Regions from separate parts of the Streptomyces venetus genome, predicted to be linked through region 1. Evidence: riboswitches for the same ligand, from Rfam matches in the RefSeq annotation. Region 1 holds a riboswitch; each other region holds the start of a gene.
What was found. Region 1 has a riboswitch for cyclic di-AMP ahead of ABEA82_RS17520 (transglycosylase family protein). Riboswitches for the same ligand answer to the same signal wherever they lie in the genome.
Positions count from the first base shown of each region.

Region 1 (7,043 bases):
CTCGGCACCGACACCAGCCGCCCCGAGTTCTGGAAGGCCCTGTCCGAGGCCTCCGAGGACCTGAACGTCGACCTCAACCCGCGCTACGGCACCTGGAACGTCCAGAAGAGCAGCCGCGCCGACGCCAAGACACCGTGGGTCCGGGACGTGACGGCGGCCCAGACGCAGCAGAGCATGTAGCGGTACGACCGCGGGGGCCTGTGGATAACTTCCGGCGCTGTCGGCGGCGTGGGTTAGTTTCGAACCGTGAACGCCAACAGCCCCGAAGCCACCCCGGGCCCCGCCCAGGCCCCTGGCCCCGACCAGGCGACCGACTCCGCCCCGGGCCGCATCGTCCTGCTCACCACCAGCCACCGCGTCGCCCCCGGCCTGCTGTCCTGGCCCGCCTGGCAGGCCCTGCACGCGGCCGACCGGGTGCTGTGCGCGGACGGCGCCCATCCGCAGCTGCCCTACCTGCGCGAGGCCGGCATAGCGGTGGACGAGGCGTCCCCGACCGCCGAGGAACTGGTCGGCGCCTGCGCCGGGGGCCGCACGGTGGTCGTGGTGGCGACGGGCGAGGGCGAGCCCGCCCTGACGGACGGCCTGGCCCGCCTCGCCGGCGGCGGACGCGTCGCCATGCCCGAGCTGGAACTGCTCCCCGCCTCCTACGACCTGCCCGGCGCCCGCCTCCTCGACCTCGTCCAGGTCATGGACCGCATCCGCGCCGAGTGCCCGTGGTCGTCCCAGCAGACCCACAAGGGCCTCGCCAAGTACGGCATCGAGGAGGCGTACGAACTCGTCGAGGCGATCGAGGAGGGCGACCGCGACGAGCTGCGCGAGGAGCTCGGTGACGTCCTCCTCCAGGTCGTCTTCCACGCCCGGATCGCGGAGGAGGGCCGCCCGGAGGACGGGGAGGACGCCTTCTCCATCGACGACGTGGCCGCCGGCATCGTCGCCAAGCTGATCCACCGCCACCCGCACGTCTTCGGTGACGCGACGGCCACCACGCCCGAGGAGGTCAAGGCGCACTGGCTGCGCACCAAGGCGGTCGAGAAGCAGCGCACCTCGGTCACCGAGGGCATCCCCCTGGGCCAGCCCGGCCTGGCGCTCGCCGCCAAGCTGGCGTCCCGCGCCCGCACCGCGCACCTGGACATACCGCTCCCGCCCGTCGAGGGCATCGGCTACGAGCTGCTGGCCCTGGCGGTCCGCGCGGAGTCGGAGGGCGTGGACCCGGAGGCGGCCCTGAGGGCGGCGGCCCGCGCGTACCGGGACGCCATACGGGAGGCCGAGGGCTGAGCAGGCCCCGGGGCGGGCAGGGGGCCCGCGGCACGCCGGATACCGTCGAGGAGTGACCGACCAGCCCCAGCCCAGCACTCCCGCCGCTCCCGACCTCTTCACCTGGGAGTTCGCGAGCGACCCCTACCCCGCCTACGCCTGGCTCCGCGAGCACAGCCCCGTCCACAGGACGCGGCTTCCCAGCGGTGTGGAGGCCTGGCTGGTCACGCGGTACGCCGACGCCAAGCAGACCCTCGCCGACCACCGTCTCTCCAAGAACCCGGCGCACCACGCCGAGCCCGCGCACGCCAAGGGCAAGACCGGAATCCCCGGCGAGCGCAAGGCCGAGCTGATGACGCATCTGCTGAACATCGACCCGCCGGACCACACCCGGCTGCGGCGGCTGGTGTCCAAGGCGTTCACACCCCGCCGGGTCGCCGAGTTCGCGCCACGGGTGCAGGAGCTGACCGACCGTCTCATCGACGGGTTCGCGCAGAAGGGGTCCGCCGACCTCATCCACGAGTTCGCGTTTCCGCTCCCCATCTACGCCATCTGCGACCTGCTCGGCGTCCCTCGCGAGGACCAGGACGACTTCCGCGACTGGGCGGGCATGATGATCCGTCACCAGGGCGGGCCCCGGGGCGGGGTGGCGCGGTCCGTGAAGAAGATGCGCGGCTACCTCGCCGATCTGATCCACCGCAAGCGGGAGGCGCTGCCCGCGGAACCCGCCCCGGGCGAGGACCTCATCTCCGGGCTCATCCGCGCCTCCGACCACGGTGAGCACCTCACCGAGAACGAGGCCGCGGCCATGGCCTTCATCCTGCTGTTCGCCGGTTTCGAGACGACCGTCAACCTCATCGGCAACGGCACCTACGCCCTGCTCACCCACCCCGAGCAGCGCGAGCGGCTCCAGCGGTCCCTGGCCGCCCACGACACCGCGCTCCTGGAGACCGGCGTCGAGGAACTGCTGCGCTACGACGGTCCCGTCGAGCTCGCCACCTGGCGCTTCGCCACCGAGCCGCTCACCATCGGCGGGCAGCGCATCGCGGCAGGCGACCCGGTCCTCGTGGTCCTTGCCGCCGCCGACCGGGACCCGGAGCGGTTCACGGACCCGGATGTGCTCGATCTCTCCCGCCGCGACAACCAGCACCTCGGCTACGGCCACGGCATCCACTACTGCCTCGGCGCCCCGCTCGCCCGGCTGGAGGGCCAGACCGCGCTCGCCACCCTCCTCACCCGCCTCCCCGACCTGCGGCTCGCGGTGGATCCGGCCGAGCTGAGATGGCGCGGCGGCCTCATCATGCGCGGGCTGCGCACGCTGCCGGTGGAGTTCGCGCCGGCCAAGAGTGACGAAACATCAGCACTGTGATCTTCACGTGATCTACGCGGCATGAACTTGTGACAAGTGATCGTCTGCCGATACGTTCACCCATCAGCGCGCCAGGGTCACCTGCGCCGCGCCGGTCACTGCTTCCCTCGCGAAAGGTCTCCGTATGCTCTCCGGGAACGGTCGGCACCGTCGCCCCCGCCAGGCTCCGGCTCTCCTCCTCGCGGCCGGAGTGACCGGCTCCGCCATCGCGATCCCGCTCCTCGGAGCCTCCGGCGCCAGCGCGGCCGACGGCACGACCTGGGACCGGGTCGCGGACTGTGAGACCGGCGGCGCCTGGAGCCAGAACAGCGGCAACGGCTACTACGGCGGCCTCGCGATCTCCCAGGAGGACTGGGAGAACAACGGTGGCCTCGACTACGCGGCGAGCGCCGACCTGGCCAGCCGCTCCCAGCAGATAGCCGTGGCCGAGAGAATCCTCGCCGACCAGGGAGTCGGCGCCTGGCGTACCTGCGGGCTGCTCTCCGGCCTGGAGCAGGGCAAGGGATCGGACTCCTCCGACTCCTCCTCCGACTCCTCCGGTTCGACGGACTCGCCCGGTCTGCTCGACTCGCTCGGTTCCTCCCCCTCCGACGACCCCTCCTCTTCCCCGTCGTCGTCGCCCGACACGTCGTCGGACTCGAAGGACGAGACCGGCAAGTCCGGCAATTCGGGTGAATCCGGGGAGTCGTCGCAGAAGCAGCAGCCCGGCAGCTCTCCGTCGGCCACCCCCGAGCGTGACACGTCCGACTCCAAGCAGGGCGGCGACTCCTCGGCGCCGGCCGACACGGGCTCCGGCAGGCACCGCGGCCCCAGCGCCGACGAAACCTCGACGTCCGACAGCGGCCGTGCGGACGAGTCCACGGGCCGTCACGCCTCGCGCGGCGCCGAGAGTTCCCGTGACGCCTCCGAAGGCGCCTACATCGTGGGTGTCGGCGACAGCCTCTGGTCCATCGCCGACTCCCTTGACATCAGCGGCGGATGGCACGAGCTCTACGACGGCAACAAGAAGGCCGTCGGCGACGACCCGAACCTCATCCGTCCCGGTGAGAAGCTCGCGGTGGAGGGCGAAGCGGACGAGAAGTAGCTGTTCGGGCAGTGCGGAAACGGGGGCGGAAGTCACCCCGTAACCCCACGAGTTCGCGTCATGGTTCGCGGCGAATGTCCCGTTTGGGGTCCGTGAGAGATAGATCTCAGAAGCCTTGATCGTCTTTGAAATTCCGCGGATCCCGTGCCTAACGTCGTGACCGCTCGTCACCACGAGCCCCGGCTGCCGCAACGCCGAATCCTGCCAGCGGCCGTACGGGAACAGTCGTCGCGTCAAGCGCCGTAGGCAGGAGCGGGGGACCCAAGGTAGGTGCCCGACCGGCCACTTGTGCCGGAAGGGCTAGGGGTGAAGCCGTGTCCCGGGAGGGGCGCGGCCGGGCAACTCAACCGGCCCGAACCCGACAGCTCACCTCGCAGGCGTCGGTGAGGGGATCTCTCCATGCTGTTTTCCAGCAAGGGCAAGCACCGCCGTCCGTCCAAGGCCAGCCGTGCCATCGCCGTCGCCGGTGTCACCGGCGCCGCCGTCGCCGCCCCGCTGATGGCGACCGGCACCGCCTCCGCCGCCACCACCTCCGAGTGGGACACCGTCGCCCAGTGCGAGTCCGGCGGCAACTGGTCCATCAACACCGGCAACGGCTACTACGGCGGTCTGCAGTTCTCCGCCTCCACCTGGTCCGCGTACGGCGGCACCCAGTACGCCTCGACCGCCGACCAGGCCAGCAAGGACCAGCAGATCCAGGTCGCCGAGAAGGTCCTGGCGAGCCAGGGCAAGGGCGCCTGGCCGGTCTGCGGCAAGGGCCTGTCGGGCGCCTCCACCGGCGGCGGCTCCTCGAGCGACTCCGGCAGCTCCTCGCAGCAGAGCCAGCAGCAGAGCACCGAGTCCCGCGAGACCCAGCAGCAGCCGGCCTCCCGCTCCGACGAGCGCCCGGCCGCCAAGAAGACCGTCACCACCCCGACCGGCAAGAAGGTCAAGAAGGGTGACGGCGAGTACAAGGTCGTCAAGGGCGACACCCTCAGCTCCATCGCCGAGGAGAAGAAGGTCCAGGGCGGCTGGGAGAAGCTCTACCAGCTGAACAAGGACATCATCGACGACGCCAACCTCATCTACACGGGCCAGCAGCTGCACCTGAAGTAAGCAGCGGCCCCCGCCCACCTCGGGCGGCCCCCGTCCCCACGGGCTCCCCGCCCCGGTGCGTCCTCCCCCGTACGCGCCGGGGCGGGGTTTTTTCCGCCGGCCTTTGCGCCCCGGCTTTGTTCCGTTCGGAAACAATTTACTCTCGGTTCTGTCCATGGGGTGGGCGACCCGGTGGCCGATCGCCGCGAGCCGGTTAGGCTCATGTCGCGAGCCACCGGCCCGCACCTCGCTGGGCCCGAGCGGCCCGCGTAACCGCGTCACATCAAGAAGGAGATGCTCGTGCCGTCCATCGACGTCGTCGTAGCCCGGGAAATCCTGGACTCCCGAGGCAACCCCACGGTCGAGGTCGAGGTCGGCCTCGACGACGGCAGCACCGGTCGTGCCGCCGTCCCGTCCGGCGCCTCCACGGGCGCCTTCGAGGCCATCGAGCTCCGCGACGGCGACTCGAACCGCTACCTCGGCAAGGGTGTGGAGAAGGCCGTCCTCGCGGTCATCGAGCAGATCGGCCCGGAGCTCGTCGGTTACGACGCCACCGAGCAGCGCCTGATCGACCAGGCGATGTTCGACCTGGACGCCACCGACAACAAGGGCTCCCTCGGCGCCAACGCCATCCTCGGCGTCTCCCTCGCCGTCGCCCACGCCGCCTCCGAGGCCAGCGACCTGCCGCTCTTCCGCTACCTGGGCGGTCCGAACGCGCACCTGCTGCCGGTGCCGATGATGAACATCCTGAACGGCGGCTCGCACGCCGACTCCAACGTGGACATCCAGGAGTTCATGATCGCCCCGATCGGCGCGGAGTCGTTCTCCGAGGCCCTGCGCTGGGGCGCCGAGGTCTACCACACGCTGAAGAAGGTCCTGAAGAGCAAGGGCCTGGCCACCGGCCTCGGCGACGAGGGCGGCTTCGCCCCGAACCTCGGCTCCAACCGCGAGGCCCTCGACCTCATCCTCGAGGCGATCAACGAAGCCGGCTACACCCCCGGCGAGCAGATCGCCCTCGCCCTCGACGTGGCCGCGTCCGAGTTCTACAAGGACGGCTCCTACACCTTCGAGGGCAAGACCCGCTCCGCCGCCGAGATGACCGAGTACTACGCCGAGCTCGTCGACGCGTACCCGCTCGTCTCCATCGAGGACCCGCTGTTCGAGGACGACTGGGAGGGCTGGAAGACCATCACCGACAAGCTCGGTGACAAGGTCCAGCTCGTCGGCGACGACCTGTTCGTCACCAACCCCGAGCGCCTCGCCCGCGGCATCGAGGAGAACGCCGCGAACGCGCTCCTGGTCAAGGTCAACCAGATCGGTTCGCTCACCGAGACCCTGGACGCCGTCGAGCTGGCCCAGCGCAACGGCTTCAAGTGCATGATGTCCCACCGCTCCGGCGAGACCGAGGACGTCACCATCGCCGACCTGGCCGTCGCCACCAACTGCGGCCAGATCAAGACCGGCGCCCCGGCCCGCTCCGAGCGTGTCGCCAAGTACAACCAGCTGCTGCGCATCGAGGAGATCCTCGACGACGCCGCGGTGTACGCCGGGCGCAGCGCGTTCCCGCGGTTCCGCTCCGCCGGCCAGTAGGCACGGCGAGGGCTGAGGCACGGCCCCGCGAGGAAGCGTCGTACGTACGTCCCCGTACTCGGTCCCGTACCGTGTGCGGGGACGTACGCGCATCGGACGTGAGCGGGAGGCGGGCAGACATGGCCGTGAAGGACCGGGACCGGTTCTCCACCGCGACCAGGATCCGGCTGCTCGGAGAGCAGACCGCGGCCCGGGTCTACCGCTCCCAGACCCGGCGCCAGGCCCGCCGCTCCCGGCTGACCGGCCGGGCCGCGCTGCTCGCCCTGGTGATGTGCTCGCTGATCGTGGCGCTCGCCTACCCGATGCGCGAGTACGTCTCGCAGGGCGCCGAGATCGACGACCTCCAGAAGGAACAGCAGCAGGCGCGGCAGCGCGTCGAACGGCTGCGCGACCAGAAGGCGCGCTGGCAGGACGACGCGTATGCCGAGCAGCAGATCCGGCAGCGGTTGCACTACGTGATGCCGGGGGAGACGGGATTCATCGTCGTCGACCCGCACGCGGCGAAGCAGTCGCGCACCGACCTCGGGGCGGCCGACCGCCCCTGGTACCTCAACGTCTGGGACGGCGTCGACAAGTCCGACGCCTCCGGTCAGTGACCTGAACCCCCAGCCGGCGATCAGAGAAAGACAGTCAGAACACAGTCATGGAAACGCCCCCGCCGACCACCCCGCG
Region 1 covers NZ_BAABET010000005.1:93,453-100,495, reverse strand. The annotation lists gene ABEA82_RS17540 (SurA N-terminal domain-containing protein) at 1-180, shown strand, start outside; gene ABEA82_RS17535 (nucleoside triphosphate pyrophosphohydrolase) at 247-1,275, shown strand; gene ABEA82_RS17530 (cytochrome P450 family protein) at 1,328-2,623, shown strand; gene ABEA82_RS17525 (LysM peptidoglycan-binding domain-containing protein) at 2,748-3,707, shown strand; cyclic di-AMP (ydaO/yuaA leader) riboswitch at 3,936-4,102, shown strand; gene ABEA82_RS17520 (transglycosylase family protein) at 4,107-4,802, shown strand; gene eno (phosphopyruvate hydratase) at 5,082-6,371, shown strand; gene ABEA82_RS17510 (FtsB family cell division protein) at 6,491-6,967, shown strand; gene ABEA82_RS17505 (DUF501 domain-containing protein) at 7,015-7,043, shown strand, end outside.

Region 2 (7,043 bases), on a different contig from region 1:
ACGTACGGCGACTACGCCGCCACCGGTTTTGACGCCACCGGCACCGACGGCAGCGGTTTCGCCGCCACCGGCCACACCACCGCGACCTTCGCCACCGACCCCCTCTTCGGCGATCTGCCGGACAGCGGCCACCACACGGGCACGTACGGCACCGGCCACTGGCCCACCGGCACCCACGAGAACGTGCACTACGACGCGTACGCGGCCCAGCACCACGCCGCCGCCTACGACACCGGCGTGTACGACACGACGAGCTGGACGACCGGGCAGCCGCTCCCGGTCATCCCGCCGCAGGCCACCTCCCCGGACGCGACCGGGCAGTGGGACACCGGCGCCTGGCACCAGCCCGACCAGTCCGGCAACCCGGCCGACCAGACCCAGCAGTGGGACTGGGGCACGCAGTCCTTCGACACCGGCGCCTACGACGCCACCCAGTGGAACTCCGACGGCACGGCCGCGGCGGCCCCCGAGGCGTACGAGCAGCACGGCGAAGCCTTCGACCAGCTCGAGACCGCGACGTTCGAGCAGGTCGGCTACGACGAATCCACCGGTGCCCTCCATCTCGACCCCGCCGCGGACGGCGGTGATCCGGCGACCACCGGTGAACTGCCCACCGTGGCCCCACTCCTGGACGGCCAGGAGGAGGACGCTCCGCCCCCGGGCTCACGGGCGGCCTCACGTGCCGCGTCCCGTTCCCGCCGCCGTACGCCCCCCAAGCGCTCGGCGCTGTTGACGATCGCGGTGCCCTCCGCGTGCGTGATGGGTGTCGCGGGGATCGCCGCGGCCTCCGTCGGCAGCCTCACCGACGACAGTGCCGCGGAGGCGCACACGACCGCGGCGGACGCGCAGCCGGTCAAACCGGCCGCCGCCAACAACAAGCTCGACACCCAGTTGCAGAGCCTCTCCGCCGGCGCCGACGACTTCGCCGACCGGGCCAGCCGCACGCAGGAACGCATCGACCTCAAGGCCCAGCAGGCGGCCGAGCGGAAGCGGGCGGCGGAGGAGGCGGCCCGCAAGGAGCGGCTGCGCCCGAAGTTCGCCATGCCGGTCGCCCGCCACGGACTCAGCGCCCAGTACGGCCAGGCCGGCATCAACTGGATGTCCCTGCACACCGGCATCGACTTCCCCGTCTCGTACGGCACGACCGTGATGGCCGCGACCGACGGCACCGTCCGCACCCAGTGGAACAGCGCGTACGGCAACATGCTGATCCTGACCGGGAAGGACGGCACGGAGACGTGGTACTGCCACCTCTCCACCTACACGGTCCCCTCCGGCACGTCCGTGAAGGCCGGCGATCCGATCGCCCGGTCCGGCAACTCCGGCAACTCGACCGGTCCTCACCTGCACTTCGAGGTGCGCCCGGCCGGCGGCTCGCCGATCGACCCGCTCCCGTGGCTGCGCAGCCACGGCGTCGACCCGACGTAACGTCTCAGCAGCCCCCGCCGCGCGTGCGAGCGGGGGCCGGCATCCGACCGGGCTAGAGCTTCTCCACCGGTGCGTACCGCAGCAGCAGCCGCTTCGGCTTGGTGTCCCCGAAGTCGATCGTCGCCTCCGCGTTCGCGCCCGTGCCCTTGACCGCGACGACGGTCCCGAGCCCGAACTGGTCGTGCGTGACACGGTCCCCGGCCGCCAGCGCCACGACCGGCTTCTCGGAGGTCCGGCGCGTGGCGAAACCGGAGGCGCCCGACGCCGACGAACGCGAGCGGGACGACGACAGCGAGGCCGCCACCGCCGAGACGGGTCCGGAGGACGCGGGCGCGGTCGCTCCCGTCCGCTTCCACTCCAGGTGAGTCGGGGGAATCTCCTCCAGGAACCGGGAGGGCGGGTTGTACGACGGCTGACCCCAGGCGCTGCGCATCGTCGACCGCGTCAGGTACAGCCGTTCCCGTGCGCGTGTGATGCCGACGTAGGCCAGGCGGCGCTCCTCCTCCAGCTCCTTGGTCTGGCCGAGGGCGCGCATGTGCGGGAAGACGCCGTCCTCCATGCCGGTGAGGAAGACGACCGGGAACTCCAGGCCCTTGGCGGTGTGCAGGGTCATCAGCGTGATGACCCCGTCGCCGTCCTCCTCGTCCGGGATCTGGTCGGAGTCGGCGACCAGGGCGACCTGCTCGAGGAAGTCGGCGAGGGTGCCCTGCTCGTCTTCGCCGCGCTCCTGCTCGAACTCCATGGCGACGGCGGCGAGCTCCTGGAGGTTCTCGATCCGGGTCTCGTCCTGCGGGTCGGTGGAGGCCTGCAACTCGGCGAGGTACCCGGTGCGTTCCAGCACGGCCTCCAGCACGGTGGCGGGTCCGGCGCCGGACTCGACGATCGTACGGAGGTCCTCCATCAGCGCGTTGAACCGCCTGACCGCGTTGGTGGAGCGCGCGGCCATGCCGTACGCCTCGTCGACGCGCTTCAGGGCCTGCGGGAAGCTGATCTTCTCGCGCTGGGAGAGGGCGTCGATCATCGCCTCGGCGCGGTCGCCGATGCCCCTCTTGGGGACGTTGAGGATCCGGCGCAGCGGCACCGAGTCCTCCGGGTTGGCCAGCACGCGCAGGTAGGCCAGGACGTCCCGGACCTCCTTGCGCTCGTAGAAGCGGACACCGCCGACGACCTTGTAGGGCAGGCCGACGCGGATGAAGATCTCCTCGAAGACACGGGACTGGGCGTTGGTGCGGTAGAAGACGGCGACGTCGCCCGCCTTCGCCTCGCCCGCGTCGGTCAGGCGGTCTATCTCCTCGGCGACGAACTGCGCCTCGTCGTGCTCGGTGTCGGCGACGTACCCGGTGATCTGCGCGCCGGTGCCCGCGTTGGTCCACAGGTTCTTGGGGCGGCGGGACTCGTTGCGCTCGATGACCGCGTTGGCGGCGCTGAGGATGGTCTGCGTGGAGCGGTAGTTCTGCTCGAGCAGGATCGTCGTCGCGTCCGGGTAGTCCTCCTCGAACTGGAGGATGTTGCGGATCGTCGCCCCGCGGAAGGCGTAGATCGACTGGTCGGCGTCACCCACCACGCACAGCTCGGCGGGCGGGACCTCGGCCTCGGGCGGCACGTCGACCGGGTGCTCGGAGGTGCCGACCAGCTCGCGGACCAGGGCGTACTGGGCGTGGTTGGTGTCCTGGTACTCGTCCACCAGCACGTGCCGGAAGCGGCGGCGGTAGTGCTCGGCGACGTCCGGGAAGGCGCGCAGCAGGTTGACCGTCGTCATGATCAGGTCGTCGAAGTCGAGGGCGTTGGCCTCGCGCAGTCGCGACTGGTACATCGCGTAGGCCTGGGCGAGGGTCTTCTCGAAGCCGTCGCTCGCCTGCGCCGCGAAGTCCTCCTCGTCGATCAGCTCGTTCTTCAGGTTGCTGATCTTCGCGCTGAACGACTTCGGCGGGAAGCGCTTGGGGTCGAGGTCCAGATCGCGGCAGACCAGGGCCATCAGGCGCTTGGAGTCGGCGGCGTCGTAGATCGAGAAGGAGGAGGTGAAGCCGAGCTTCTTGCTCTCCCGCCGCAGGATGCGCACGCACGCGCTGTGGAAGGTCATCACCCACATGGCGTTCGCGCGCGGGCCGACGAGCTGCTCGACGCGTTCCTTCATCTCGCCCGCGGCCTTGTTGGTGAAGGTGATCGCGAGGATCTGGCCCGGGTGGACGTCCCGCTCGGCGAGCAGGTGGGCGATGCGGTGCGTGAGCACGCGGGTCTTGCCGGAGCCGGCACCGGCCACGATGAGCAGCGGGGAGCCGGAGTGGACGACGGCGGCGCGCTGGTTGTCGTTCAGCCCCTCCAAGAGGGCGGCGGTGTCCACCACCGGGCGCGGGGCGCCGTCCCGGTAGTGGGTGTCCCGGTCCGGCGGCACGTCGAACTTCCCGCCGAACAGATCGTCCGGAACCTGCTCCGGTACGTGATCGTCCTCGGGCGGCGGCGGGGGCTCGTCCGCGGGGCCCCGCTGGGCCTGGAGGTCCGCCAGGAAGCTGTCGTCAAAGAGGCTGCTCATCGCTCTACGAGTCTAGGGCGCCCCACTGACAGCCCGCCGCCGCCCTGAGAACATCGCCGAAACGACCCCCTCGTCACCCTTCAGGGCCGGTCGATCACGGCCCGCGACGATCGACATAATTCCTGACGATTCACGATCAATCCCCACCAGTCGATCACTTTCAGCAACGCTCCGGGATAAGGTCACGAAAATGTATCGGGCATATCACCCATCAACCTTCACAAGGGCCACACGAGTTGGCTACCGTGCGGGCAGGCCGCACGACCCCCACCGGCGAACGTCGCCGGGCCGCGCGGCCTCCGCCGAGTCCGGTGTGCCGTAGCGGCAGCCGGAGCCGGGGACCCACCGAGACCTTGGGGTGAATCGGCCCGACTCCCTTCCCGGAGATGGCCGTAGGGCAACCCTTCCGAACCACCCGCCCGAACCCGACAGCTAACCCGGTAGGCGGAGCATGGAAGGAGTCGCCTCCCTTGGCGTCGCACCGCAAGTCGCGTCCCTCCGGTACGCGCGTAGCAGGCATACGGACCCCCGCCCTAGCGACGGCGGCCCTCACCTCCGTGGCCCTGCTGTCCCAGTCGGCCAACGCCGCCCCCACGGCCGACGACAAGCCCAGCCTGGAAGAAGTCGAGAAGAAGGTCGACGACCTGTACCGCCAGGCCGAGTCGGCGACCGACAAGTACAACGCGGCCAAGGAGAAGACCGCGAAGCAGCGCAAGCGCGTCGACAACCTCCTCGACGACGTCGCCCAGCGCACCCAGAAGCTCAACGAGGCCCGTGAGGAGCTGGGTTCCTTCGCCGCCGCCCAGTACCGCACCGGCGCCTCCGCCCCGGACACGGCGACGTTCCTGCTGGCGGACACGCCGCAGGACTACTTCGACCAGACCCAGCTGATGGACCGGATGACCGGCCGCCAGAAGGTGGCGGTCGACGACTTCGTCACCCAGCAGTCCGAGACGATGAAGAAGCGCCGGGAGGCCACCGAGAGCCTCGAGACGCTCACCGAGTCGCAGGGCGACCTGAAGACGGCCAAGTCCACCGTCCAGCGGAAGCTGGCCGACGCCCGCGAGCTGCTGTCGAAGCTGACGGCCGAGGAGAAGGCGCGGCTCGCGGCGATCGAGAAGAAGAAACAGGAAGAGGCCGCCCGCAAGGCCGAAGAACTGGCCCGGCAGCAGGCGGCGCAGCAGAAGGCGCGGGAGGAGGCCGCTGCCCAGCAGCAGGAGAGCGGTTCCTCGTCGTCCTCGGGCTCGTCCTCCTCCTCGGCCCCGGTGGACTCCTCGTACAGCTCCAAGGCCGACAAGGCGCTCGCCTTCGCCCGGGCCCAGATCGGCAAGCCGTACGTGTGGGGCGCCATCGGCCCCGACTCCTACGACTGCTCCGGCCTCACCCAGGCCGCCTGGAAGGCCGCGGGCGTCACCCTGCCGCGCACGACCTACGACCAGGTCAACGCCGGCACCACGGTCTCCCTCTCCCAGGCGCAACCCGGTGACCTGGTCTTCTTCTACGACGACGTCACCCACGTCGGCATCTACATCGGCAACGGCATGATGATCCACGCCCCGAAGCCCGGCGCCTACGTGCGCGAGGAGTCGATCTACTACGACGGCGAGTCGGCGATCCACAGCGTGGTGCGACCGGCCTGAGAGGCCCCCGCCCGAGGTCCTGGTCCGAGAGGTCTCCTACGTTTTTGAGGGGCACGCGCGCGTGCCCCTCTCATAACACGCGCGGCGCTCTCTAGCATCGGCGCTATGTCCGGCCCCTCCCCCTTCGCCACCTTGTGGGCGATGTATGCGCTGGCGACCGGCACGTTGTCGGTCGGTCTCGACTCGGCGGGGTACGAGGTCCTCTCCCGTATCACCCTTCTCCTGGCCTGCGGGGCCTGGCTGGTGTCGGTCGCGGATGTCCTCCGGCGGACGACCTGGCGGACGGAGACGCCCGCCGCGGTCACCACCCTGGCGGCGACCGCCGTCCTCGGCACCGGCTTCTCCGCGGCCGGCCGGCAGGCGCTCGCCGAAGCGCTGCTGGCGGTCAGCGCGCTCCTCTGGGCCACACTGCTCGTGGTGGAGGACAAGGAGCGGGGCGGGCCCGCGTTCCTGCGCTGTGTGGTCACCCAGGGGCTCGCCGTGCTCGCCGCCACGCTCGCCGCGGCCGTGTCGGCGGCCTGGCTCGCACAGGCGGCCCTGGTGGTCTTCTGGCTGGGGCTGCTGCTGTGCGGCCTCGCCCTGCCCCGTTCCGACCCCCGGCAGGTGGCCAGGGGGGCCGGGGACCATTGGCTGGCCTGCGGCGCGCTCGCCGTCTCGGCCCTCGCCGGGGCGAAACTCCTCAGCGCTGACAGCGCACGCCTGTATCTGTGGAACGACGAGAACCGGAGCGTCCTGCGCACGACGGCCGTCACGCTGCTCGTGCTCACACTGACCTGCTGCGTCGCCCTGCTCGTCGCCGAACTCGTGTGGCCCCGGCACCGCTACGACGTGCGGCGCTGGGCGACCGTGTTCGGCGCGGCCGCGTCGGCGACGGCCACCCTCGCCGTCGCCGCCGCCCTCGACGTCCCGTGGCTGGACGGCCTCGGGGAGGCACTGCTGTGGATCGCGGTGGCGGCGTGGCTCGGGTGCGCCGCCTGGACGGTCGCCTCGGCCCGGGCCGGCGAGGAGCCCGGCGGGGTCAGGTCCAGAGCACGGCGATGAAGACGTTCGCCGCCGTCAGAGCCCCGACCAGGCCGAACAGGCCCTTGTCCACCTTCTCGTCGTCCCGTTTCACGTAGACCAGACCGAGGATCACGATCAGCAGGGCCAGCTTCACGCCGATCTTCACATTGTTCACGGACTGGTCGTCGGCCTGGTTGAGGCCGACCAGGATCACCCCGGTGACCAGCATCGTCAGCGCGCCGTGCAGCATCGCGGGGGTGTAGCGGGCGGTGCCCTCGCCCATCGCCTTCATCTGGGTGAGGAAACCGCCCAGGAGCGACGCGATGCCGATGATGTGGAGGCCGACGACGAGGTGGATGAGTATGTCCATGAGGCCGGAGCCTAATGAGGGGCCCCGGAGCCGCCCGACACCGGCCCGTCTCCTGCATATATGCGCCCTATAG
Region 2 covers NZ_BAABET010000002.1:673,538-680,580, forward strand. The annotation lists gene ABEA82_RS07950 (M23 family metallopeptidase) at 1-1,428, shown strand, start outside; gene pcrA (DNA helicase PcrA) at 1,481-3,958, opposite strand; cyclic di-AMP (ydaO/yuaA leader) riboswitch at 4,249-4,420, shown strand; gene ABEA82_RS07960 (C40 family peptidase) at 4,429-5,598, shown strand; gene ABEA82_RS07965 (SLAC1 family transporter) at 5,704-6,639, shown strand; gene ABEA82_RS07970 (hypothetical protein) at 6,617-6,970, opposite strand.
Region 2: linked by a shared signal. The riboswitch ahead of ABEA82_RS07960 (C40 family peptidase) and the one ahead of ABEA82_RS17520 (transglycosylase family protein) in region 1 are both predicted to bind cyclic di-AMP.

Region 3 (7,043 bases), on a different contig from region 1:
CCGCCCTGGACGTCGAACGCGCGATGGAGCTGCTCACCGCCGGTGAGCGTGAGGGCGAGGGGAGTCCGTGATGCAGGCCTCGCGCCATGCCGCCCCGGCCAGCCTGCCGATCGGCTCGGACGCCGACCTGGCCTGGGTACGGCAGCAGGTCCGGCAGGCCGCCGCCGAGCTCGGCTTCGGGCTGGTGCAGCAGACCAAGCTCGTCACCGCCGCCAGCGAGCTGGCCCGCAACACCCTCGTCCACGGCGGAGGCGGCCATGTGATGATCACCCCGCTGGACACCGGGCAGTCGCACGGGCTGCGGCTGACCTTCGTCGACGCCGGGCCCGGGATCAGGGACCTGGACCAGGCGATGACCGACGGCTACACCAGCGGCGGCGGACTGGGCCTCGGGATGAGCGGGGCGAAGCGCCTGGTCCAGGAGTTCGATGTGGAGAGCCGGCCCGGCGAGGGGACCACCGTCACCGTGACGGCCTGGGCGACCGCCCTGCCGCCGTCCCGACCGGGGGCGTGATGAGCAGGGTCTGGGACGTACCGGTGGACGACTCGACCCGGGTGCGGGACGTCCGGGTGGCGGCCGAGGAGGCCAGTGCGTGCGCCGGGCTCGGCACCCACCGCACGGCGACCGCGGCGCTGGTGGCGACGGAGCTGGCGACCAACCTGATCCGGCACGCGGACGGCGGGCGCATGCTCGTCAATCTCGTCGAGCGCGCGCACAGCGGCGGGCCCCGCCAGTCGGTGCAGCTCGTCTCGCTCGACCACGGCCCCGGCATCCCGGACATCGCGGTGGCGATGCGCGACGGCTACACCACCGCGTCCTCCCTGGGCGCCGGCCTCGGCACGTGCCGGCGCATAGCGAACGACTTCGACCTGCACAGCGCCCCCGGACGGGGCACGGTGGCCGTGGCGCGCATCGACCACGAACCGCCCGCACGCCGGACCGGGACGCCCCCGCAGGGCCCGCGCGCGGGTGGCGTCAACGTCCCGCTGGGCCGGGCCGAGCACTCCGGCGACGCCTGGAGCCACCTGAGCGACGGCGACCGCCTCACCCTCCTGCTCGCCGACGGGCTCGGTCACGGGGCCAAGGCCGCGGAGGCGTCCGACGCCGCGGTGAAGGAGCTGCGCGGGGCGGCGGGCCTGCCCCCGGCCGAGATCCTGCGGCACCTCGGCCGGGCCCTGCGCCCCACCCGGGGCGCGGCCGTCGCGGTGGCCCAAATCGACCTCGCATCAGGGCGGTTGAACTTCGCCGGGATCGGCAACGTCGGTGCCCGCCTGCGCACCGGCGGTACGTGGAAGCCGCTGCTGTCCCAGCCCGGCATCGTGGGCGCCCAGGCCCCGGCGTCGGTGCCCGTGCAGCGGGAGCCGTGGCAGGACGACAGCCTCCTCGTCCTGCACAGCGACGGCCTGCCCAGCCGCTGGACGTCACCCGACGACACCGTGCTCCTCGGCTGCGACCCGGCGCTGATGGCCGCGGTGATCCTCAGGGACGCGGGCAGCGCGGCCCGTCCGGTGAGCGACGACACGTGTGTGGCCGTACTCGGCGGCGGCACTGCGGCGCGCCGCACCGACTCACCGGGCTGAGCAGCAGGAACCGGGCGTTGGCGTCGAGACCGGGTGGGTGCGCAGCCCGGTGTCACGAGGTGTCGCTGCGTCCGCAGAGGGGACCCCGTCGCCGCAGCGGTATGAGTGCCCGCAGTCGGGGCCGTGTTGTCCAAGCCCCGGCCCAGCGCCCTCCCCGGTTCAGCGCGCCCGCCCGGCCCAGCGCCCGCGCCCCGGCCCCGTCAGCCGGTCCCGTTCGTCCCGCCCGGGCGGGGAAAGCCCCCCTCCTGGGCGGCGAGAAACCCCCGCAACCCCGTGCTCAGCGCTGCCCGTTCCGCCGGTGCCATCGCTGCCAGGGCCGTGGCCAGGGCCTCGGCGCGCCGGGCCGCGACATCGCCCAGGACGTGCTGTCCGTGGGTGGTGAGCCACAGTTGCACCTCGCGGCGGGTGTCGGGGTGCGGGGCGCGCTCCAGGAGGCCGGCCGCCGCGAGGCGGTCGCAGAGGCGGCTGGCCGTGGGGAGGCCTATGTCCAGCCGGTCGGCCAGGGTCGTGAGGTTCAGGCCTGGCGCCGCCTCCAACGTGCGCAGTGCGCGCAGCTGGTGCAGGGAAAGACGCAGGGACGCGTCCTGGGCGGCGACCGACCAGAGGGTCGCCAGGCTGTCCACCGCATCGGCGATCTGTGACGCGACGGCCTCCGGGCCGTCGCCCGGTCTCCTCGCCCGGTGGTCACCGGGGCCGCCGAGTTCGGTCACGAAACGGTCACTTTCCATAAGCTCCGGGTACTGCTGAGGTCGCCCTCTTTCAAAGGCTGTACCCGATGAGCCGAGGGGCAAGCAGTTCCGTTCGCCGTCCGGCAGCGGCCGGGAGGTGCTAGCCGGCGCTCAGCTCCGTCAGCGCGGCGAGCGGCAGCGTGTGCTGCGTCTGGAGGACTTTCGCGCGCAGATAGCGGACGTTGTGCGCGGTGGTGAAGACACCCGTGGGGATCCGGTCGCGGACGTCGACGCCCAGGGCGCGCAACTGGTCCGCCTTGTCGGGGTTGTTGGAGAGCAGGTCCAGTTCGCCGATGCCCAGGGCCCGCAGCATCTGGGCCGCCGCCGTGTAGTCGCGGGCGTCCTCGGGCAGCCCCAGGGCCGCGTTCGCCTCGTACGTGTCGAGGCCCTCGTCCTGGAGGGCGTACGCGTCGAGCTTGTTGTAGAGGCCGATGCCCCGGCCCTCCTGGCGGAGGTAGAGGAGCACGCCGCCGCGGTCGGCTATGCGCTCGACGGCCTCGCGCAGCTGCGGCCCGCAGTCGCAACGGGCCGAGCCGAACACGTCCCCGGTCAGGCACTCGGAGTGCAGCCGCACCAGCGGAACCGGGCCGGGCTCGCCCAGGACGACGGCCACGTGCTCCTGGCCGTCGGCCAGACCGTGGAAGGTGACGAGTTCGGCGTCGGCCTCGTAACCGTCCTGGAAGCGCAGCGGGACCCGGACACGGGAGCGCGGGGTGGCGACGACGGTGGGGGTGTCGGGCATGCGGGGCCTCCGGGTTCCGTTCCTGTTCGGCTGCACAGCCGTCTGCCGGACTGCTTCAGATTTGAAGCAGATCCGTGATCGGAACCCTACTCTTGCTTAAAATTTGAAGCAATGACCGTCAGGGTCTTGTGACGTGCCTCACGAACAGGACGTCGACGACCTCCGCCGCCACGGCACGTCGTCCGACGCCGGACGCGCCCCGTCCTCCTGGAGCCCCTGTGCGATCGCCGAGGAGATCTCCTCCAGCTGCCCCACCTGCTCCTCGCTGAGCCGGTCGAACAGGAAACTCCGCACGGTCTCGACATGCCCGGGCGCGGCGCGCTCCAGCACGGCGAACCCCTCGTCGGTCAGGGCCGCGATGCTCCCCCGCTTGTCGTACCGGCAGGCCTCGCGCCGCAGCATGCCGTCCTTCTCCAGCCGCGTCACCGCGTACGTCAGCCGGCTGCGCGTGATCTTCAGCCGCTCGGCGAGGTCGGTCATGCGCAGCCGCCGTTCCGGGGACTCGGACAGGACGGACAGGATGGAGTAGTACAGGTGGGGCATGCCGGCGTCCTGCTGGAGCTGCCGGTCGATCGCGTCCTCCAGGAGCAGCGAGGCGGCGATGTACGCGCGCCAGGCGCGTTGCTCCTCGGGGGTGAGCCAGCGATTCGTCATGCCACCAGTGTAGGTTTGTTTCAAACTTGAACCAAGCCCGCCGTCCGGCCCAGTCAGTCCACTCCACTCCAGTCCGGTCGAGCCCAGCCCCGCCTCCGTGACCCGAGCCGCCGAGGAGCGCGTCGATGCCCCACCCGTACGTCCTGCTGTCCGCCGCCGTCTCCCTCGACGGCTACCTGGACGACACCGGCCCCGAACGCCTGCTCCTGTCCAGCCCGGCCGACTTCGACCGGGTCGACGAGGTCCGGGCCTCCGTCGACGCGATCCTGGTCGGCGCGGGGACCATCCGTGCCGACAACCCGCGGCTGCTGGTCAACTCACCCGTGCGGCGTGCCGCCCGCACGGCCGCCGGCCTGCCGGAATACCCGCTGAAGGTCACCGTCAGCGGCACCGGCGACCTCGACCCGGAGGCGCGGTTCTGGCACACCGGCGGCGAGAAGGTCCTCTACACCACCGACGAGGGCGCCGAACGCGCCCGGGCCCGCGGCCTCGCCGCGGACGTCGTCCCGCTCGGCGCCGGCCTCGACTGGCGGCGCCTCCTCACCCACCTGCACGACGTACGCGGGGTGCGCCGGCTCATGGTCGAGGGCGGCGGTCTGATCCACACCCAACTGCTCACCCAGGGCCTCGCCGACGAACTCCAGCTGGTCCTCGCCCCGCTCTTCGTGGGCGACCCCGACGCCCCCCGCCTCTTCGGGCCCGGCGGCTACCCGCCCGGCCGGCTCCGGCTGCTGGAGACCCGGCGGATCGAGGACGTGGTCCTCATGCGCTACGAGCCGACCGCCCCGGGCACCGGCTCCCTCCCCACCGCCGCCGACCACCGCTGGCTCGCCCTCGCCTGCGAACTGGCCGCGCAGTGTCCGCCGTCGGACACGGCGTTCAGCGTCGGCGCGGTGGTGGTCGCGGCCGACGGTACGGAACTGGCCCGCGGCCACTCCCGCGAGGGCGGCGACGCGGTCGTGCACGCGGAGGAGGCGGCCCTGGCGAAGACCGACCCGGCCGACCCGAGGCTCACCGGCGCGACGGTCTACAGCAGCCTGGAGCCCTGCGCCCGCCGCGCCTCCCGCCCCGCACCCTGCGCCCGGCTGATCCTCGACGCGGGCGTGCGGCGGGTCGTCACGGCCTGGCGCGAGCCGGACACCTTCGTGGCGGGGGCCGACGGCAGCGGCGTCCTGGCGGCCGGGGGAGCGGAGGTCGTCGTCCTGCCTGAGTACGAGGGGCAGGCGAAGGCTCCGAACCGCCACCTGCTGAGCTGAACCGGCGGGTGTGCGCGAGCGGTCCCGCGGATGGCGTACACTGGAGACACAACGACGCGGGGTGGAGCAGCTCGGTAGCTCGCTGGGCTCATAACCCAGAGGTCGCAGGTTCAAATCCTGTCCCCGCTACTGAAGGCCGAGGGCCGGAATCCGAAAGGGTTCCGGCCCTCGGTGCATGTCGGGCCTTCATCGTCACGGGCAGTGAGTGAACCGCCCCGCTCCGCTGCCCAGCTGACGCGTCGTCAAAACCCGTGAATCACTTGCGGAGCGGCCAACTCGTCCGATTTGAGCTGGTCGTGGCAGGTAAGTCCGCGCGAAAAAGGTTAATGATCAAGCGGAATCGCTGGAATACCCACCGCGCGTCTATTAACGTTCGATAACGCAGCGCGGTCGTCCCAGCCGTCACAGAAGGCGGCTCCGTGCGCACGCGCCGAATCCCGAAAGGGAACCGGGGAACCACCACTTGGGGTGAATCGGGCGGATATCGCCGTGGAAGCACGGTTGGTATACGCGCGTAGGAGACCTTCCTGCTCCGAACCCGTCAGCTAACCCGGTAGGCGAGAAGGAAGGAAAGGAGTACGCCCACGTGGCGTCCAACCGGCCTGCCCCCGCGGCCCCGCCCGCGCCCCACCAGCGCGACACCGAGACCTTCGGCTTCGGCGGTCACCGCACCGACGAGGGCCCGTTCCAGGAGTGGAACCCCACCGCGGAGTCCATCCGTCCCGTCCGTGGCCGGCATCGCGTCACCAAGCAGCGCGGCGGAGGACTCGCCCGCAGCTCCACCGTCCTCGGCGTCGGCGTCATAGCCGCCGTGGGCGCGGGCGGCATCGCCAGCGCCCAGACCGGCAAGCCGCCGGTGTCGATCTCCGTGCCGGACCTGCCCTCGGTGGGTTCCCTCATCTCGGACGACGACACCCCCGAAGGTTCCGCCACCCCGCTCAGCGACCTCGCCACGGCGTCCGCCGAGACCGACCAGGGCGGCTCCGGCGCCGGCGAGGCGCTGCGCGCCCGGATCATGGCCCAGGTCGAGCGCCAGCAGGAGCAGATCGAGACCAAGGCCGCACAGGACGCCGCGAAGGCCGCCGAGAAGGCGGCCGCGGAAGCCGCCGCCAAGGCGGAGCAGGAAGCCAAGGCCAAGGCCGCCGAAGCCAAGAAGAAGGCGGAGGAGGAGGCCCGGAAGAAGGCCGAGGCCGAGCGGCTCGCCGCCCTCGCCAAGCAGTTCACGCTGCCGACCTCCTCGTACACCCTCACCTCCACCTTCGGTCAGGCCGGCGCCTACTGGTCCTCCGGCTACCACACGGGTCTGGACTTCGCCGCGCCCACGGGTACCCCGATCAAGGCGGTGCACAGCGGCACCATCACCGAGGCCGGCTGGAACGGCTCCTACGGCTACAAGACGGTCCTGACCCTCGATGACGGCACGGAGATCTGGTACGCGCACCAGTCCTCCATCGGCGTCAGCGTCGGGCAGAAGGTCAGCACGGGCGACGTCATCGGCCGCGTCGGCGCCACCGGCAACGTCACCGGCGCCCACCTGCACCTCGAGGTCCACTCCGGTGGTTCCTCCAGCGGCATCGACCCGATGGCGTGGCTGCGGGGCAAGGGCCTCACTCCCTGAGCCTCACCCCCCGAGCAGCGCACGCCAGTTGAAGCACCGGCGGTCCTGATGACGACCCCCCGACGTCAGGGCTGCCGGTTTTCGGTTGTTCACGATCGCGGGACTGCGTTCACGCGGTTTTCGCATCCGACGCGGAATGAGCCGCTCTCGTACGGTCGTTGACGTGGAGCATGACTTCTCTTCGCAAGCTCGGCTCCTCCGACCTCGAGGTCTTCCCGCTCGCCCTCGGCGGCAACGTCTTCGGCTGGACCGCCGGCGAGGACCGGTCCTTCGCCGTCCTCGACGCGTACACCGCCGCCGGCGGCAATTTCGTCGACACCGCCGACGTCTACTCGGCGTGGGTCGACGGCAACCAGGGCGGCGAGTCCGAGACCATACTCGGCAAGTGGCTCGAGGCGCGCGGCAACCGCTCCGACGTCGTCGTCGCCACCAAGGTCGGCCAGCACCCCGAGTTCCAGGGCCTG
Region 3 covers NZ_BAABET010000003.1:816,690-823,732, forward strand. The annotation lists gene ABEA82_RS13630 (STAS domain-containing protein) at 1-71, shown strand, start outside; gene ABEA82_RS13635 (anti-sigma regulatory factor) at 71-514, shown strand; gene ABEA82_RS13640 (SpoIIE family protein phosphatase) at 514-1,581, shown strand; gene ABEA82_RS13645 (MarR family winged helix-turn-helix transcriptional regulator) at 1,782-2,309, opposite strand; gene ABEA82_RS13650 (GTP cyclohydrolase II) at 2,410-3,051, opposite strand; gene ABEA82_RS13655 (MarR family winged helix-turn-helix transcriptional regulator) at 3,190-3,705, opposite strand; gene ABEA82_RS13660 (dihydrofolate reductase family protein) at 3,831-4,961, shown strand; tRNA gene ABEA82_RS13665 (tRNA-Met) at 5,017-5,090, shown strand; cyclic di-AMP (ydaO/yuaA leader) riboswitch at 5,380-5,536, shown strand; gene ABEA82_RS13670 (M23 family metallopeptidase) at 5,548-6,579, shown strand; gene ABEA82_RS13675 (aldo/keto reductase) at 6,750-7,043, shown strand, end outside.
Region 3: linked by a shared signal. The riboswitch ahead of ABEA82_RS13670 (M23 family metallopeptidase) and the one ahead of ABEA82_RS17520 (transglycosylase family protein) in region 1 are both predicted to bind cyclic di-AMP.

Region 4 (7,043 bases), on a different contig from region 1:
ATGCCTTCGGCGGCCGCCGCCTCGGCCATGCGCAGATGCAGCACCAGACCCGGTGAGTACTTCGAGAACTCCGGGTCGTAGGCCGGGAACCAGCAGGCCAGGACCGACGCCGAACGCAGCCCGAAGTGCGCGGCGACGGGCCGCTCACCCGCGTAGAGCACGGACAGCGTGCCGCTGCACTCCGGCGCCCGGGTCCCGGCCAGCCGGCCCACGAGCCGGGTGATCCACTCCTGCGCGAACCGGTCCCGGCGGCCCGTCCTGCGGTACTGCGCCGACTTCCACTCCATGAGCGTGCGCAGCGCGGCCGGGTCGCGCTCGTCGAACACGAACCGCGGCTCGCCGACCTGCCGCCCCAGCCTGCGCTCCTTGGCCAGGGTGGTCTTCAGGAACTTCGGCGACTGCGCGCGCAGCACCGACTCGTAGGTCTCGTAGCCCTTCTCCACGTCGATGACGAAGGTGGCGTACTCCTCCGCCGCGTACCGGACGAAGAGCCGCTGCTCGGCCTCCAGGTTGTCGAAGGCGAAGCTGGACACCGAGCAGGCCCGCAGCAGTTCGCCCGTCTCCAGGTCCAGCCCCGGCCGCAGGATCGCGCCCTGCGCGTCCGAGACGCCGAGTCCGATCGCCCGGCCCTGTCCCCACCGCCCGCGCTCGTAGGGCAGGAAGCCGGCCGGCTCCACACCCTCGTACACCACCGCGACCCGTGCCTGTGGCCGCACCCGGCCCACGGCCTCGGTGAACTCCGGTTCCATGAAAGGGTTGCGCGGTGCCTCCGACGCCGCGCGCAGCGCTCGCCAGCGCTCCCTCTCCGCCTCGCCGAGCTCCCCGGCCCCGGCCACACGAATGCGCCCTCTGCTCAACCTGACCCCCCGATCAAGTCCCCCCTGGACACTTGGAAGGTACCGCTCGGGACGGCCTCACGGGTAGGTAGCGGACCATGTTGTTGCCAACTGGTGCAGAGGGGCCCTCAATCGGGCAATCGGTGTCCACCACGCGATGAAACGAACCGGCGCGCTGTCCGTATTCTCTGATCATGGCCGCACCCCTCGCATATTCACTCATCGCCACCGACCTGGACGGGACGCTGCTGCGCGGCGACGACACCCTCTCGGACCGGTCTCTCGCCGTGCTCGCGCGGGTGGCGGACGCCGGCGCCCAGCACCTCGTGGTGACGGGCCGGCCGGCGCCGAGAGTGCGGCCGCTCCTCGACGACCTCGGCTGCACGGGGCTCGCGGTGTGCGGCCAGGGCGCGCAGGTGTACGACGCCGGCGCGGACCGGCTGCTGTGGTCCATCACGCTGGACCGGGAACTGGCGGAGACCGCCCTCGGCAAGATCGAGGCCGAGGTGGGGGAGGTGTACGCCGCGGTCGACCAGGACGGGGTCGACGGGCTGACGCTCATCGAGCCGGGCTATCTCATGCCGCACCCGACCCTGCCCGCCGTACGGGTCGAGCGGCGGGAGGATCTGTGGTGCGAGCCGATCAGCAAGGTGCTGCTGCGCCATCCCTCGCTGTCGGACGACGAGTTGGCGGCGACGGCCCGCTCGGTGGTCGGCTCACTGGCGACGGTGACGATGTCGGGGCCCGGCACGGTCGAACTCCAGCCGTGCGGCATCACCAAGGCGACGGGCCTGGCGCTGGCCGCCGAGCACCTGGGACTGCGGCCCGCGGACACCATCGCCTTCGGCGACATGCCCAACGACATCCCGATGTTCGACTGGGCCGCCCACGGCGTCGCCATGGCCAACGCCCACCCCGAACTCAAGGCCGTGGCCGACGAGGTCACGCTGTCGAACGAGGACGACGGCATCGCCGTCGTCCTCGAGCGACTGCTGGGCGGCGCGGATCAGTACGGGCCGTTGACGTTGTCGATCGAGCCGTAGCGGGCAGCCGCGTAGTTGCAGGCCGCCGTGATGTTGGCGACCGGGTCGTACGGGTCGAAGGAGGTGCCGGCCACGTGGTAGGCGGCGAACGTCGGGTCGATCACCTGGAGCAGGCCCTTGGACGGGGTGCCCGCGACGGCGTTCGAGTCCCAGTTGTTGATCGCCTGGGGGTTGCCGGACGACTCACGCATGATGTTGCGGTAGATGCCGTCGTACGAGCCCGGGATCCCCTTCTGCGCCATGATGTCCAGCGCCTCGCGGATCCACCCGTCGAGGTTGTTCGCGTACGTCTTCGCGGAGGCCGGGGTGGCCTGGGCGACGCCCGTGGCGGGCTTCGTGGCCGGCTTGGCCGGGGCGGAGGACTTGGTCGCCTGCTTCTCGGTGGCGTCCGCCTTGGCCGTCTTCACCTTCAGCTTCAGGCCCGGGTGGATCAGCTTCGGGCTGTCGCCGACGGCGGCGCGGTTGTCCTTGTAGAGCTGCTTCCAGCCGCCCGACACGTCGTACTTGTCCGCGATGCGGTAGAGCGTGTCGCCCTTGACCACGGTGTAGGTGAGGGACTTGGCGGGCTGGGCCGCCTGGCGCACGGACTGTGCGGCGGCGGGGGCGCTCTGGGGCTCGGCGGCGCTCGCGTGCGTCGCGCCGAGGAGCGGAAGGGTGAGTGCCGCTCCGCCGGTGCCGACGGCTACGACGCCTCGGGTGAGCGGGCTGGTTCTGATGCGACGGTGCTTGCCTCGTCGGGCCATGACGATGTTCCTCTCCGGCGCCTGCGAGGTGAGCTGTCGGGTTCGGGCCGGGAGGTGCCCGGCCGCGTACGGCGTCGTGCTGCCGTACGCGGCTTCACCCCGAGCCGGTCCGCTGTGCGGACCGGCGACTTACCTGGGTCCCCCGCTCCTGCCCTGCGTGAGTGAGTCGGTGTGTGTGGGGCGTCCGGGCGGCGGCAGGATTCGGCGGTCCGCCGGACAAGCCGGGAACGTATGCGAGAGCACATGCCGGGAACAAGCACCGGAGTCACATATCGCGCCGGTTGACCTTGGTCTGGGGGGTTTGGGCTACTTGATCCTTTGCGGGAGCCAAGGCTCAACTGGCTTTTGGCGAAAGGGGGTACGGGTTGGTGTCGGAGGGGGTGTCAAAAAGGGACGACGTGACCGAACTCACTGATCACGAGCCTGTGCGGCAAATGCCAGCAAAGGGAATTCGCTTACGCAACCTGGCAAATCGTGTATATCTCGCTACCTCCCGGTAAGTCGATAAATGTCTGTTCTTATGGCCTGATCGAAAACATGGAGCTCGTGATCGGATACCACCCGGCCTGTAACCATGGGCGCTGGCAGTGATCGAAACGTGACCGGATACGCTGACTCGAGTGAGGGCAGCGACCTATCGACAATCCGCGTAATCACCGGCAGACACAGCAGACAGGAGACCCCTCGTGACCGACGTCGGGCCGTTCGGGCTGAGCGTGCGGGACCAGGCTCTGGAAGCCGATGTCCAGGCCGGGTTGGCGGCTGTCGAGGAAGGCTTGTTCGAGGCCACCAAGAGTGAGGTGCCCTTCATCACGGAGGCCGCCCAGCACCTGGTGCGGGCCGGAGGCAAGCGGTTCCGTCCGCTGCTCGTGATGCTCTCCGCCCAGTTCGGTGACCCGTACGCGCCCGGTATCGTGCCGTCGGCCGTCGTGGTCGAGCTGACCCACCTCGCCACGCTGTACCACGACGACGTGATGGACGAGGCGACGGTGCGCCGCGGGGTGGCGAGCGCCAACACCCGCTGGGGCAACTCCGTCGCGGTCCTCACCGGCGACTTCCTCTTCGCCCGCGCCTCGCACACCCTGGCCGACCTCGGCCCGGAGGCGGTCCGCGTGCAGGCCGAGGCGTTCGAACGGCTGGTGACCGGGCAGATCCTGGAGACGGCCGGACCGCAGGACGGCCGCGACCCCGTCGAGCACTATCTGGACGTGCTGGGCGGCAAGACCGGTTCGCTGGTGGCCGTGTCGTGCCGGTTCGGCGCGATGATGTCCGGCGCCGACGAGACGGTCGTGGACGTGCTGACCCAGTACGGCGAGCGGCTCGGCGTCGCCTTCCAGCTCGCGGACGACGTCCTGGACATCGCCTCCGACTCCCACGAGTCCGGCAAGACGCCCGGCACCGATCTGCGCGAGGGCATCCCCACGATGCCGGTGCTGCGGCTGCGCGAGCGGGCGGCCCGGCTCGGGCTCGCGGACGACATCGCCCTGTGCGAGCTGCTGGACTCCGACCTCACCGACGACGTCCGGCACGCCGAGGCCCTGCGCCTGCTGCGGGCCCACCCCGCGCTGGAACAGGCCCGGCGGGACACCGTCCGCTACGCCCAGGACGCCCGCTCGGCCCTGGCGCCCCTGCCGGAGTGCGCCGCGAAGGCGGCTCTCGTGGAGCTGAGCGACGCCGTGGTGCACCGCGCCGGGTAGTCCTGGTCCGCCCCCGTCCCTTACGGGTCGGGGGAGAGGCAGCCCCTCCGTGTCATACCCCAGCAGTACGTGGAGTTGAGCCCGCGGTCTGACGTATCTCCCCGGCCGATTTGGTCAGATGGAGACCACGGAAGAACACCACTCCTCACCTGTTCGGGTGAGAATGGCGGCTCAGGGACGAGTGCGTGGACGACACGGACAGCCGCCGCCGACCACGGAGGTAGGGCACACATGGCACCGTACGCATCCGACGAGAACACGACCGCCGGGGAGGGCGACGAGCAGCGCTCCGGGCGGCGCAAAGCCGCGCGCTACGTCGTCCCGGTCACGGTGATGGGGGTGGCGGCCGCGACGATCGGCCTGGTCCCCGCACTCGCCGACTCGGGCGATCCCGACCTCCCGAAGATCACGGCGCAGCAGCTCATCGAGAAGATCGCGAAGTCGGACGTGCAGCAGCTGTCCGGCACGGTGAAGATCAGCACGGATCTCGGACTGCCGGACCTCGGCGGGCTGGAGAGCAGCCTGATGTCCGGTGCGGCCAGCCCGGACGAGGGCGGTTCCTCCGCCGACCCGACGTCCAAGCTCACGGAACTCGCCTCCGGCACGCACACCCTGCGCGTCGCGCTCGACGGCCCGGACAAGCAGAAGCTGTCGCTGCTGGAGAACGCCGCCGAGTACAGCCTCGTCCACAACGGCAAGGACGTCTGGGGCTACGACAGCAAGTCGAACGAGGTCTACCACGGCACCGCCGCGCAGAGCCCGGAGCACGAGAAGGGGCAGCCGCCGGCCACGCCGAAGGACTTCGCCGAAGAGGCCCTGAAGGCCGTCGACGACACGACCTCCGTGACGGTGGACGGCACCGCCCAGGTCGCCGGCCGGGACGCCTACAAGCTGCTCATCAAGCCGAAGCAGTCCGGCTCCACGGTCGGCGCGGTCACCGTGGCGGTGGACGCGAAGACGGGTACGCCGCTGAAGTTCACGCTGACTCCGGCGAGCGGTGGTGCCGCCGTCGTCGACGCGGGCTTCACCCAGGTGAGCTTCGACCGGCCGGCCGCGTCGACCTTCGACTTCACCCCGCCGAAGGGTGCGAAGGTCACCGAGGAGAAGGCCATCGAGAAGAAGGCCATCGAGGAGAAGGCCTCCGCCGAGGCCGGGGCGCGCAAGCACACCCGGCACGCCCCGAAGGCCGGGGAGGACTTGGGCAAGGGCGCCGGCGGTCTGGACGGCGTGAAGACCCTCGGCGAGGGCTGGAACGCCATAGCCGTCCTCGACACCGGCGGCGAGGGCGTGCCCTCCGGCGGGGCCGGCGGCGACCTCGGCGGCTTCATGAACTCGCTCGGCGACAAGGTCACCGGCAAGTTCGGCTCGGGCACGGTCTTCTCCACCCGCCTCGTCAACGCCCTGATCACCGACGACGGCAAGGTCTACGTCGGCATGGTCACCAAGGACGCGCTGGTGAAGGCGGCCGACGCCGGCAAGTAGGTCCCGTACGCCACGGGACACCGAGAGAACGAGGAAGCCGATGGCCCATCAGCCCGCCGCGGAGCCGGATCCGCAACCCCGGCCGGATCGGACGCCCGAGCCGGACTCGGGCCCGGGGCGGGGGTCGGGGCCGGGGCCCGCGGTTGGGCCGGGGTTCGTGTCCGGCTCGGGGGTCGTGGTGGGTTCGGGGTCCGTGTCCGGCTCGGGGTCTGCGCCGGATGCGGGTTCGGGGCGTGTGCCCGAGTCCGAGCGGGGTTCGGGTTCGGGGCGTGTGCCCGAGTCCGAGCGGGGCTCGGGTTCGGGACGCGAGTCGAGGCCCCCGTCCGGTTCGGAACCCGCGTCCGGCTCTGGGGCGACGTCCCGCTCCGGGGCGGCGTCCGGGTCGGGAGCCGAGTCGGGAGCCGCGTCCGGTTCCGAGCTCGTGTCGGAGCCGGTCGCCACGCCGGGGCCGGCTTCCGGGCCGGGGCGGCGCGGAGTGGGGAGCGGGGGCGGGGACGGGAACGGGGAGGCGGTCATCGCCACCCGGGGACTCACCAAGCGCTATCGCGGCGGGCAGCTCGCTGTCGACGGGCTCGACCTGACCGTCCCGGCGGGCAGCGTCTTCGGCTTCCTGGGGCCCAACGGCTCCGGCAAGACCACCACCATCCGCATGCTGATGGGCCTCATCGAGCCCACCTCCGGCACGGCACGAGTGCTCGGGCAGCCCATGCCCCGGGCCACCCGCGCCGTGCTGCCGCACGTCGGCGCCCTCATCGAGGGCCCGGCCCTGTACGGCTTCCTCTCCGGCCGCGACAACCTCGTCCGGTACGACTCCGCCGACCCGGCCGCCGACCCGCGCACCCGGCGTGCCCGGGTGGCCGCGGCGCTGGACCGGGTGGGCCTGACGGCCGCCGCGGGCAAGAAGGCCAAGGCCTACTCGCTGGGTATGAAACAACGCCTCGGCCTCGCCGCCGCGCTGCTCCAGCCGCGCCGGCTGCTCGTGCTCGACGAGCCGACCAACGGCCTCGACCCGCAGGGCATGCGCGAGATCCGCACCCTCGTACGGGAACTGGCCTCGGACGGCACGACCGTCTTCCTCTCCTCCCACCTGCTCGACGAGATCGAGCAGGTCTGCACGCACGCGGCCGTGATGGCACAGGGCCGTCTGATCACCCAGGGCCCGGTCGCCGAGCTGGCCGCCGGGGCGCGCGGCCGGCTGGTGGTGACCACACCGGACCCGGCGGAGGCGGCCCGCGTGCTGAA
Region 4 covers NZ_BAABET010000002.1:875,770-882,812, reverse strand. The annotation lists gene ABEA82_RS08980 (GNAT family N-acetyltransferase) at 1-836, opposite strand, end outside; gene ABEA82_RS08975 (HAD family hydrolase) at 1,031-1,879, shown strand; gene ABEA82_RS08970 (transglycosylase SLT domain-containing protein) at 1,843-2,622, opposite strand; cyclic di-AMP (ydaO/yuaA leader) riboswitch at 2,626-2,804, opposite strand; gene ABEA82_RS08965 (polyprenyl synthetase family protein) at 3,309-4,319, shown strand; gene ABEA82_RS08960 (LolA family protein) at 4,551-5,801, shown strand; gene ABEA82_RS08955 (ABC transporter ATP-binding protein) at 6,223-7,043, shown strand, end outside.
Region 4: linked by a shared signal. The riboswitch ahead of ABEA82_RS08970 (transglycosylase SLT domain-containing protein) and the one ahead of ABEA82_RS17520 (transglycosylase family protein) in region 1 are both predicted to bind cyclic di-AMP.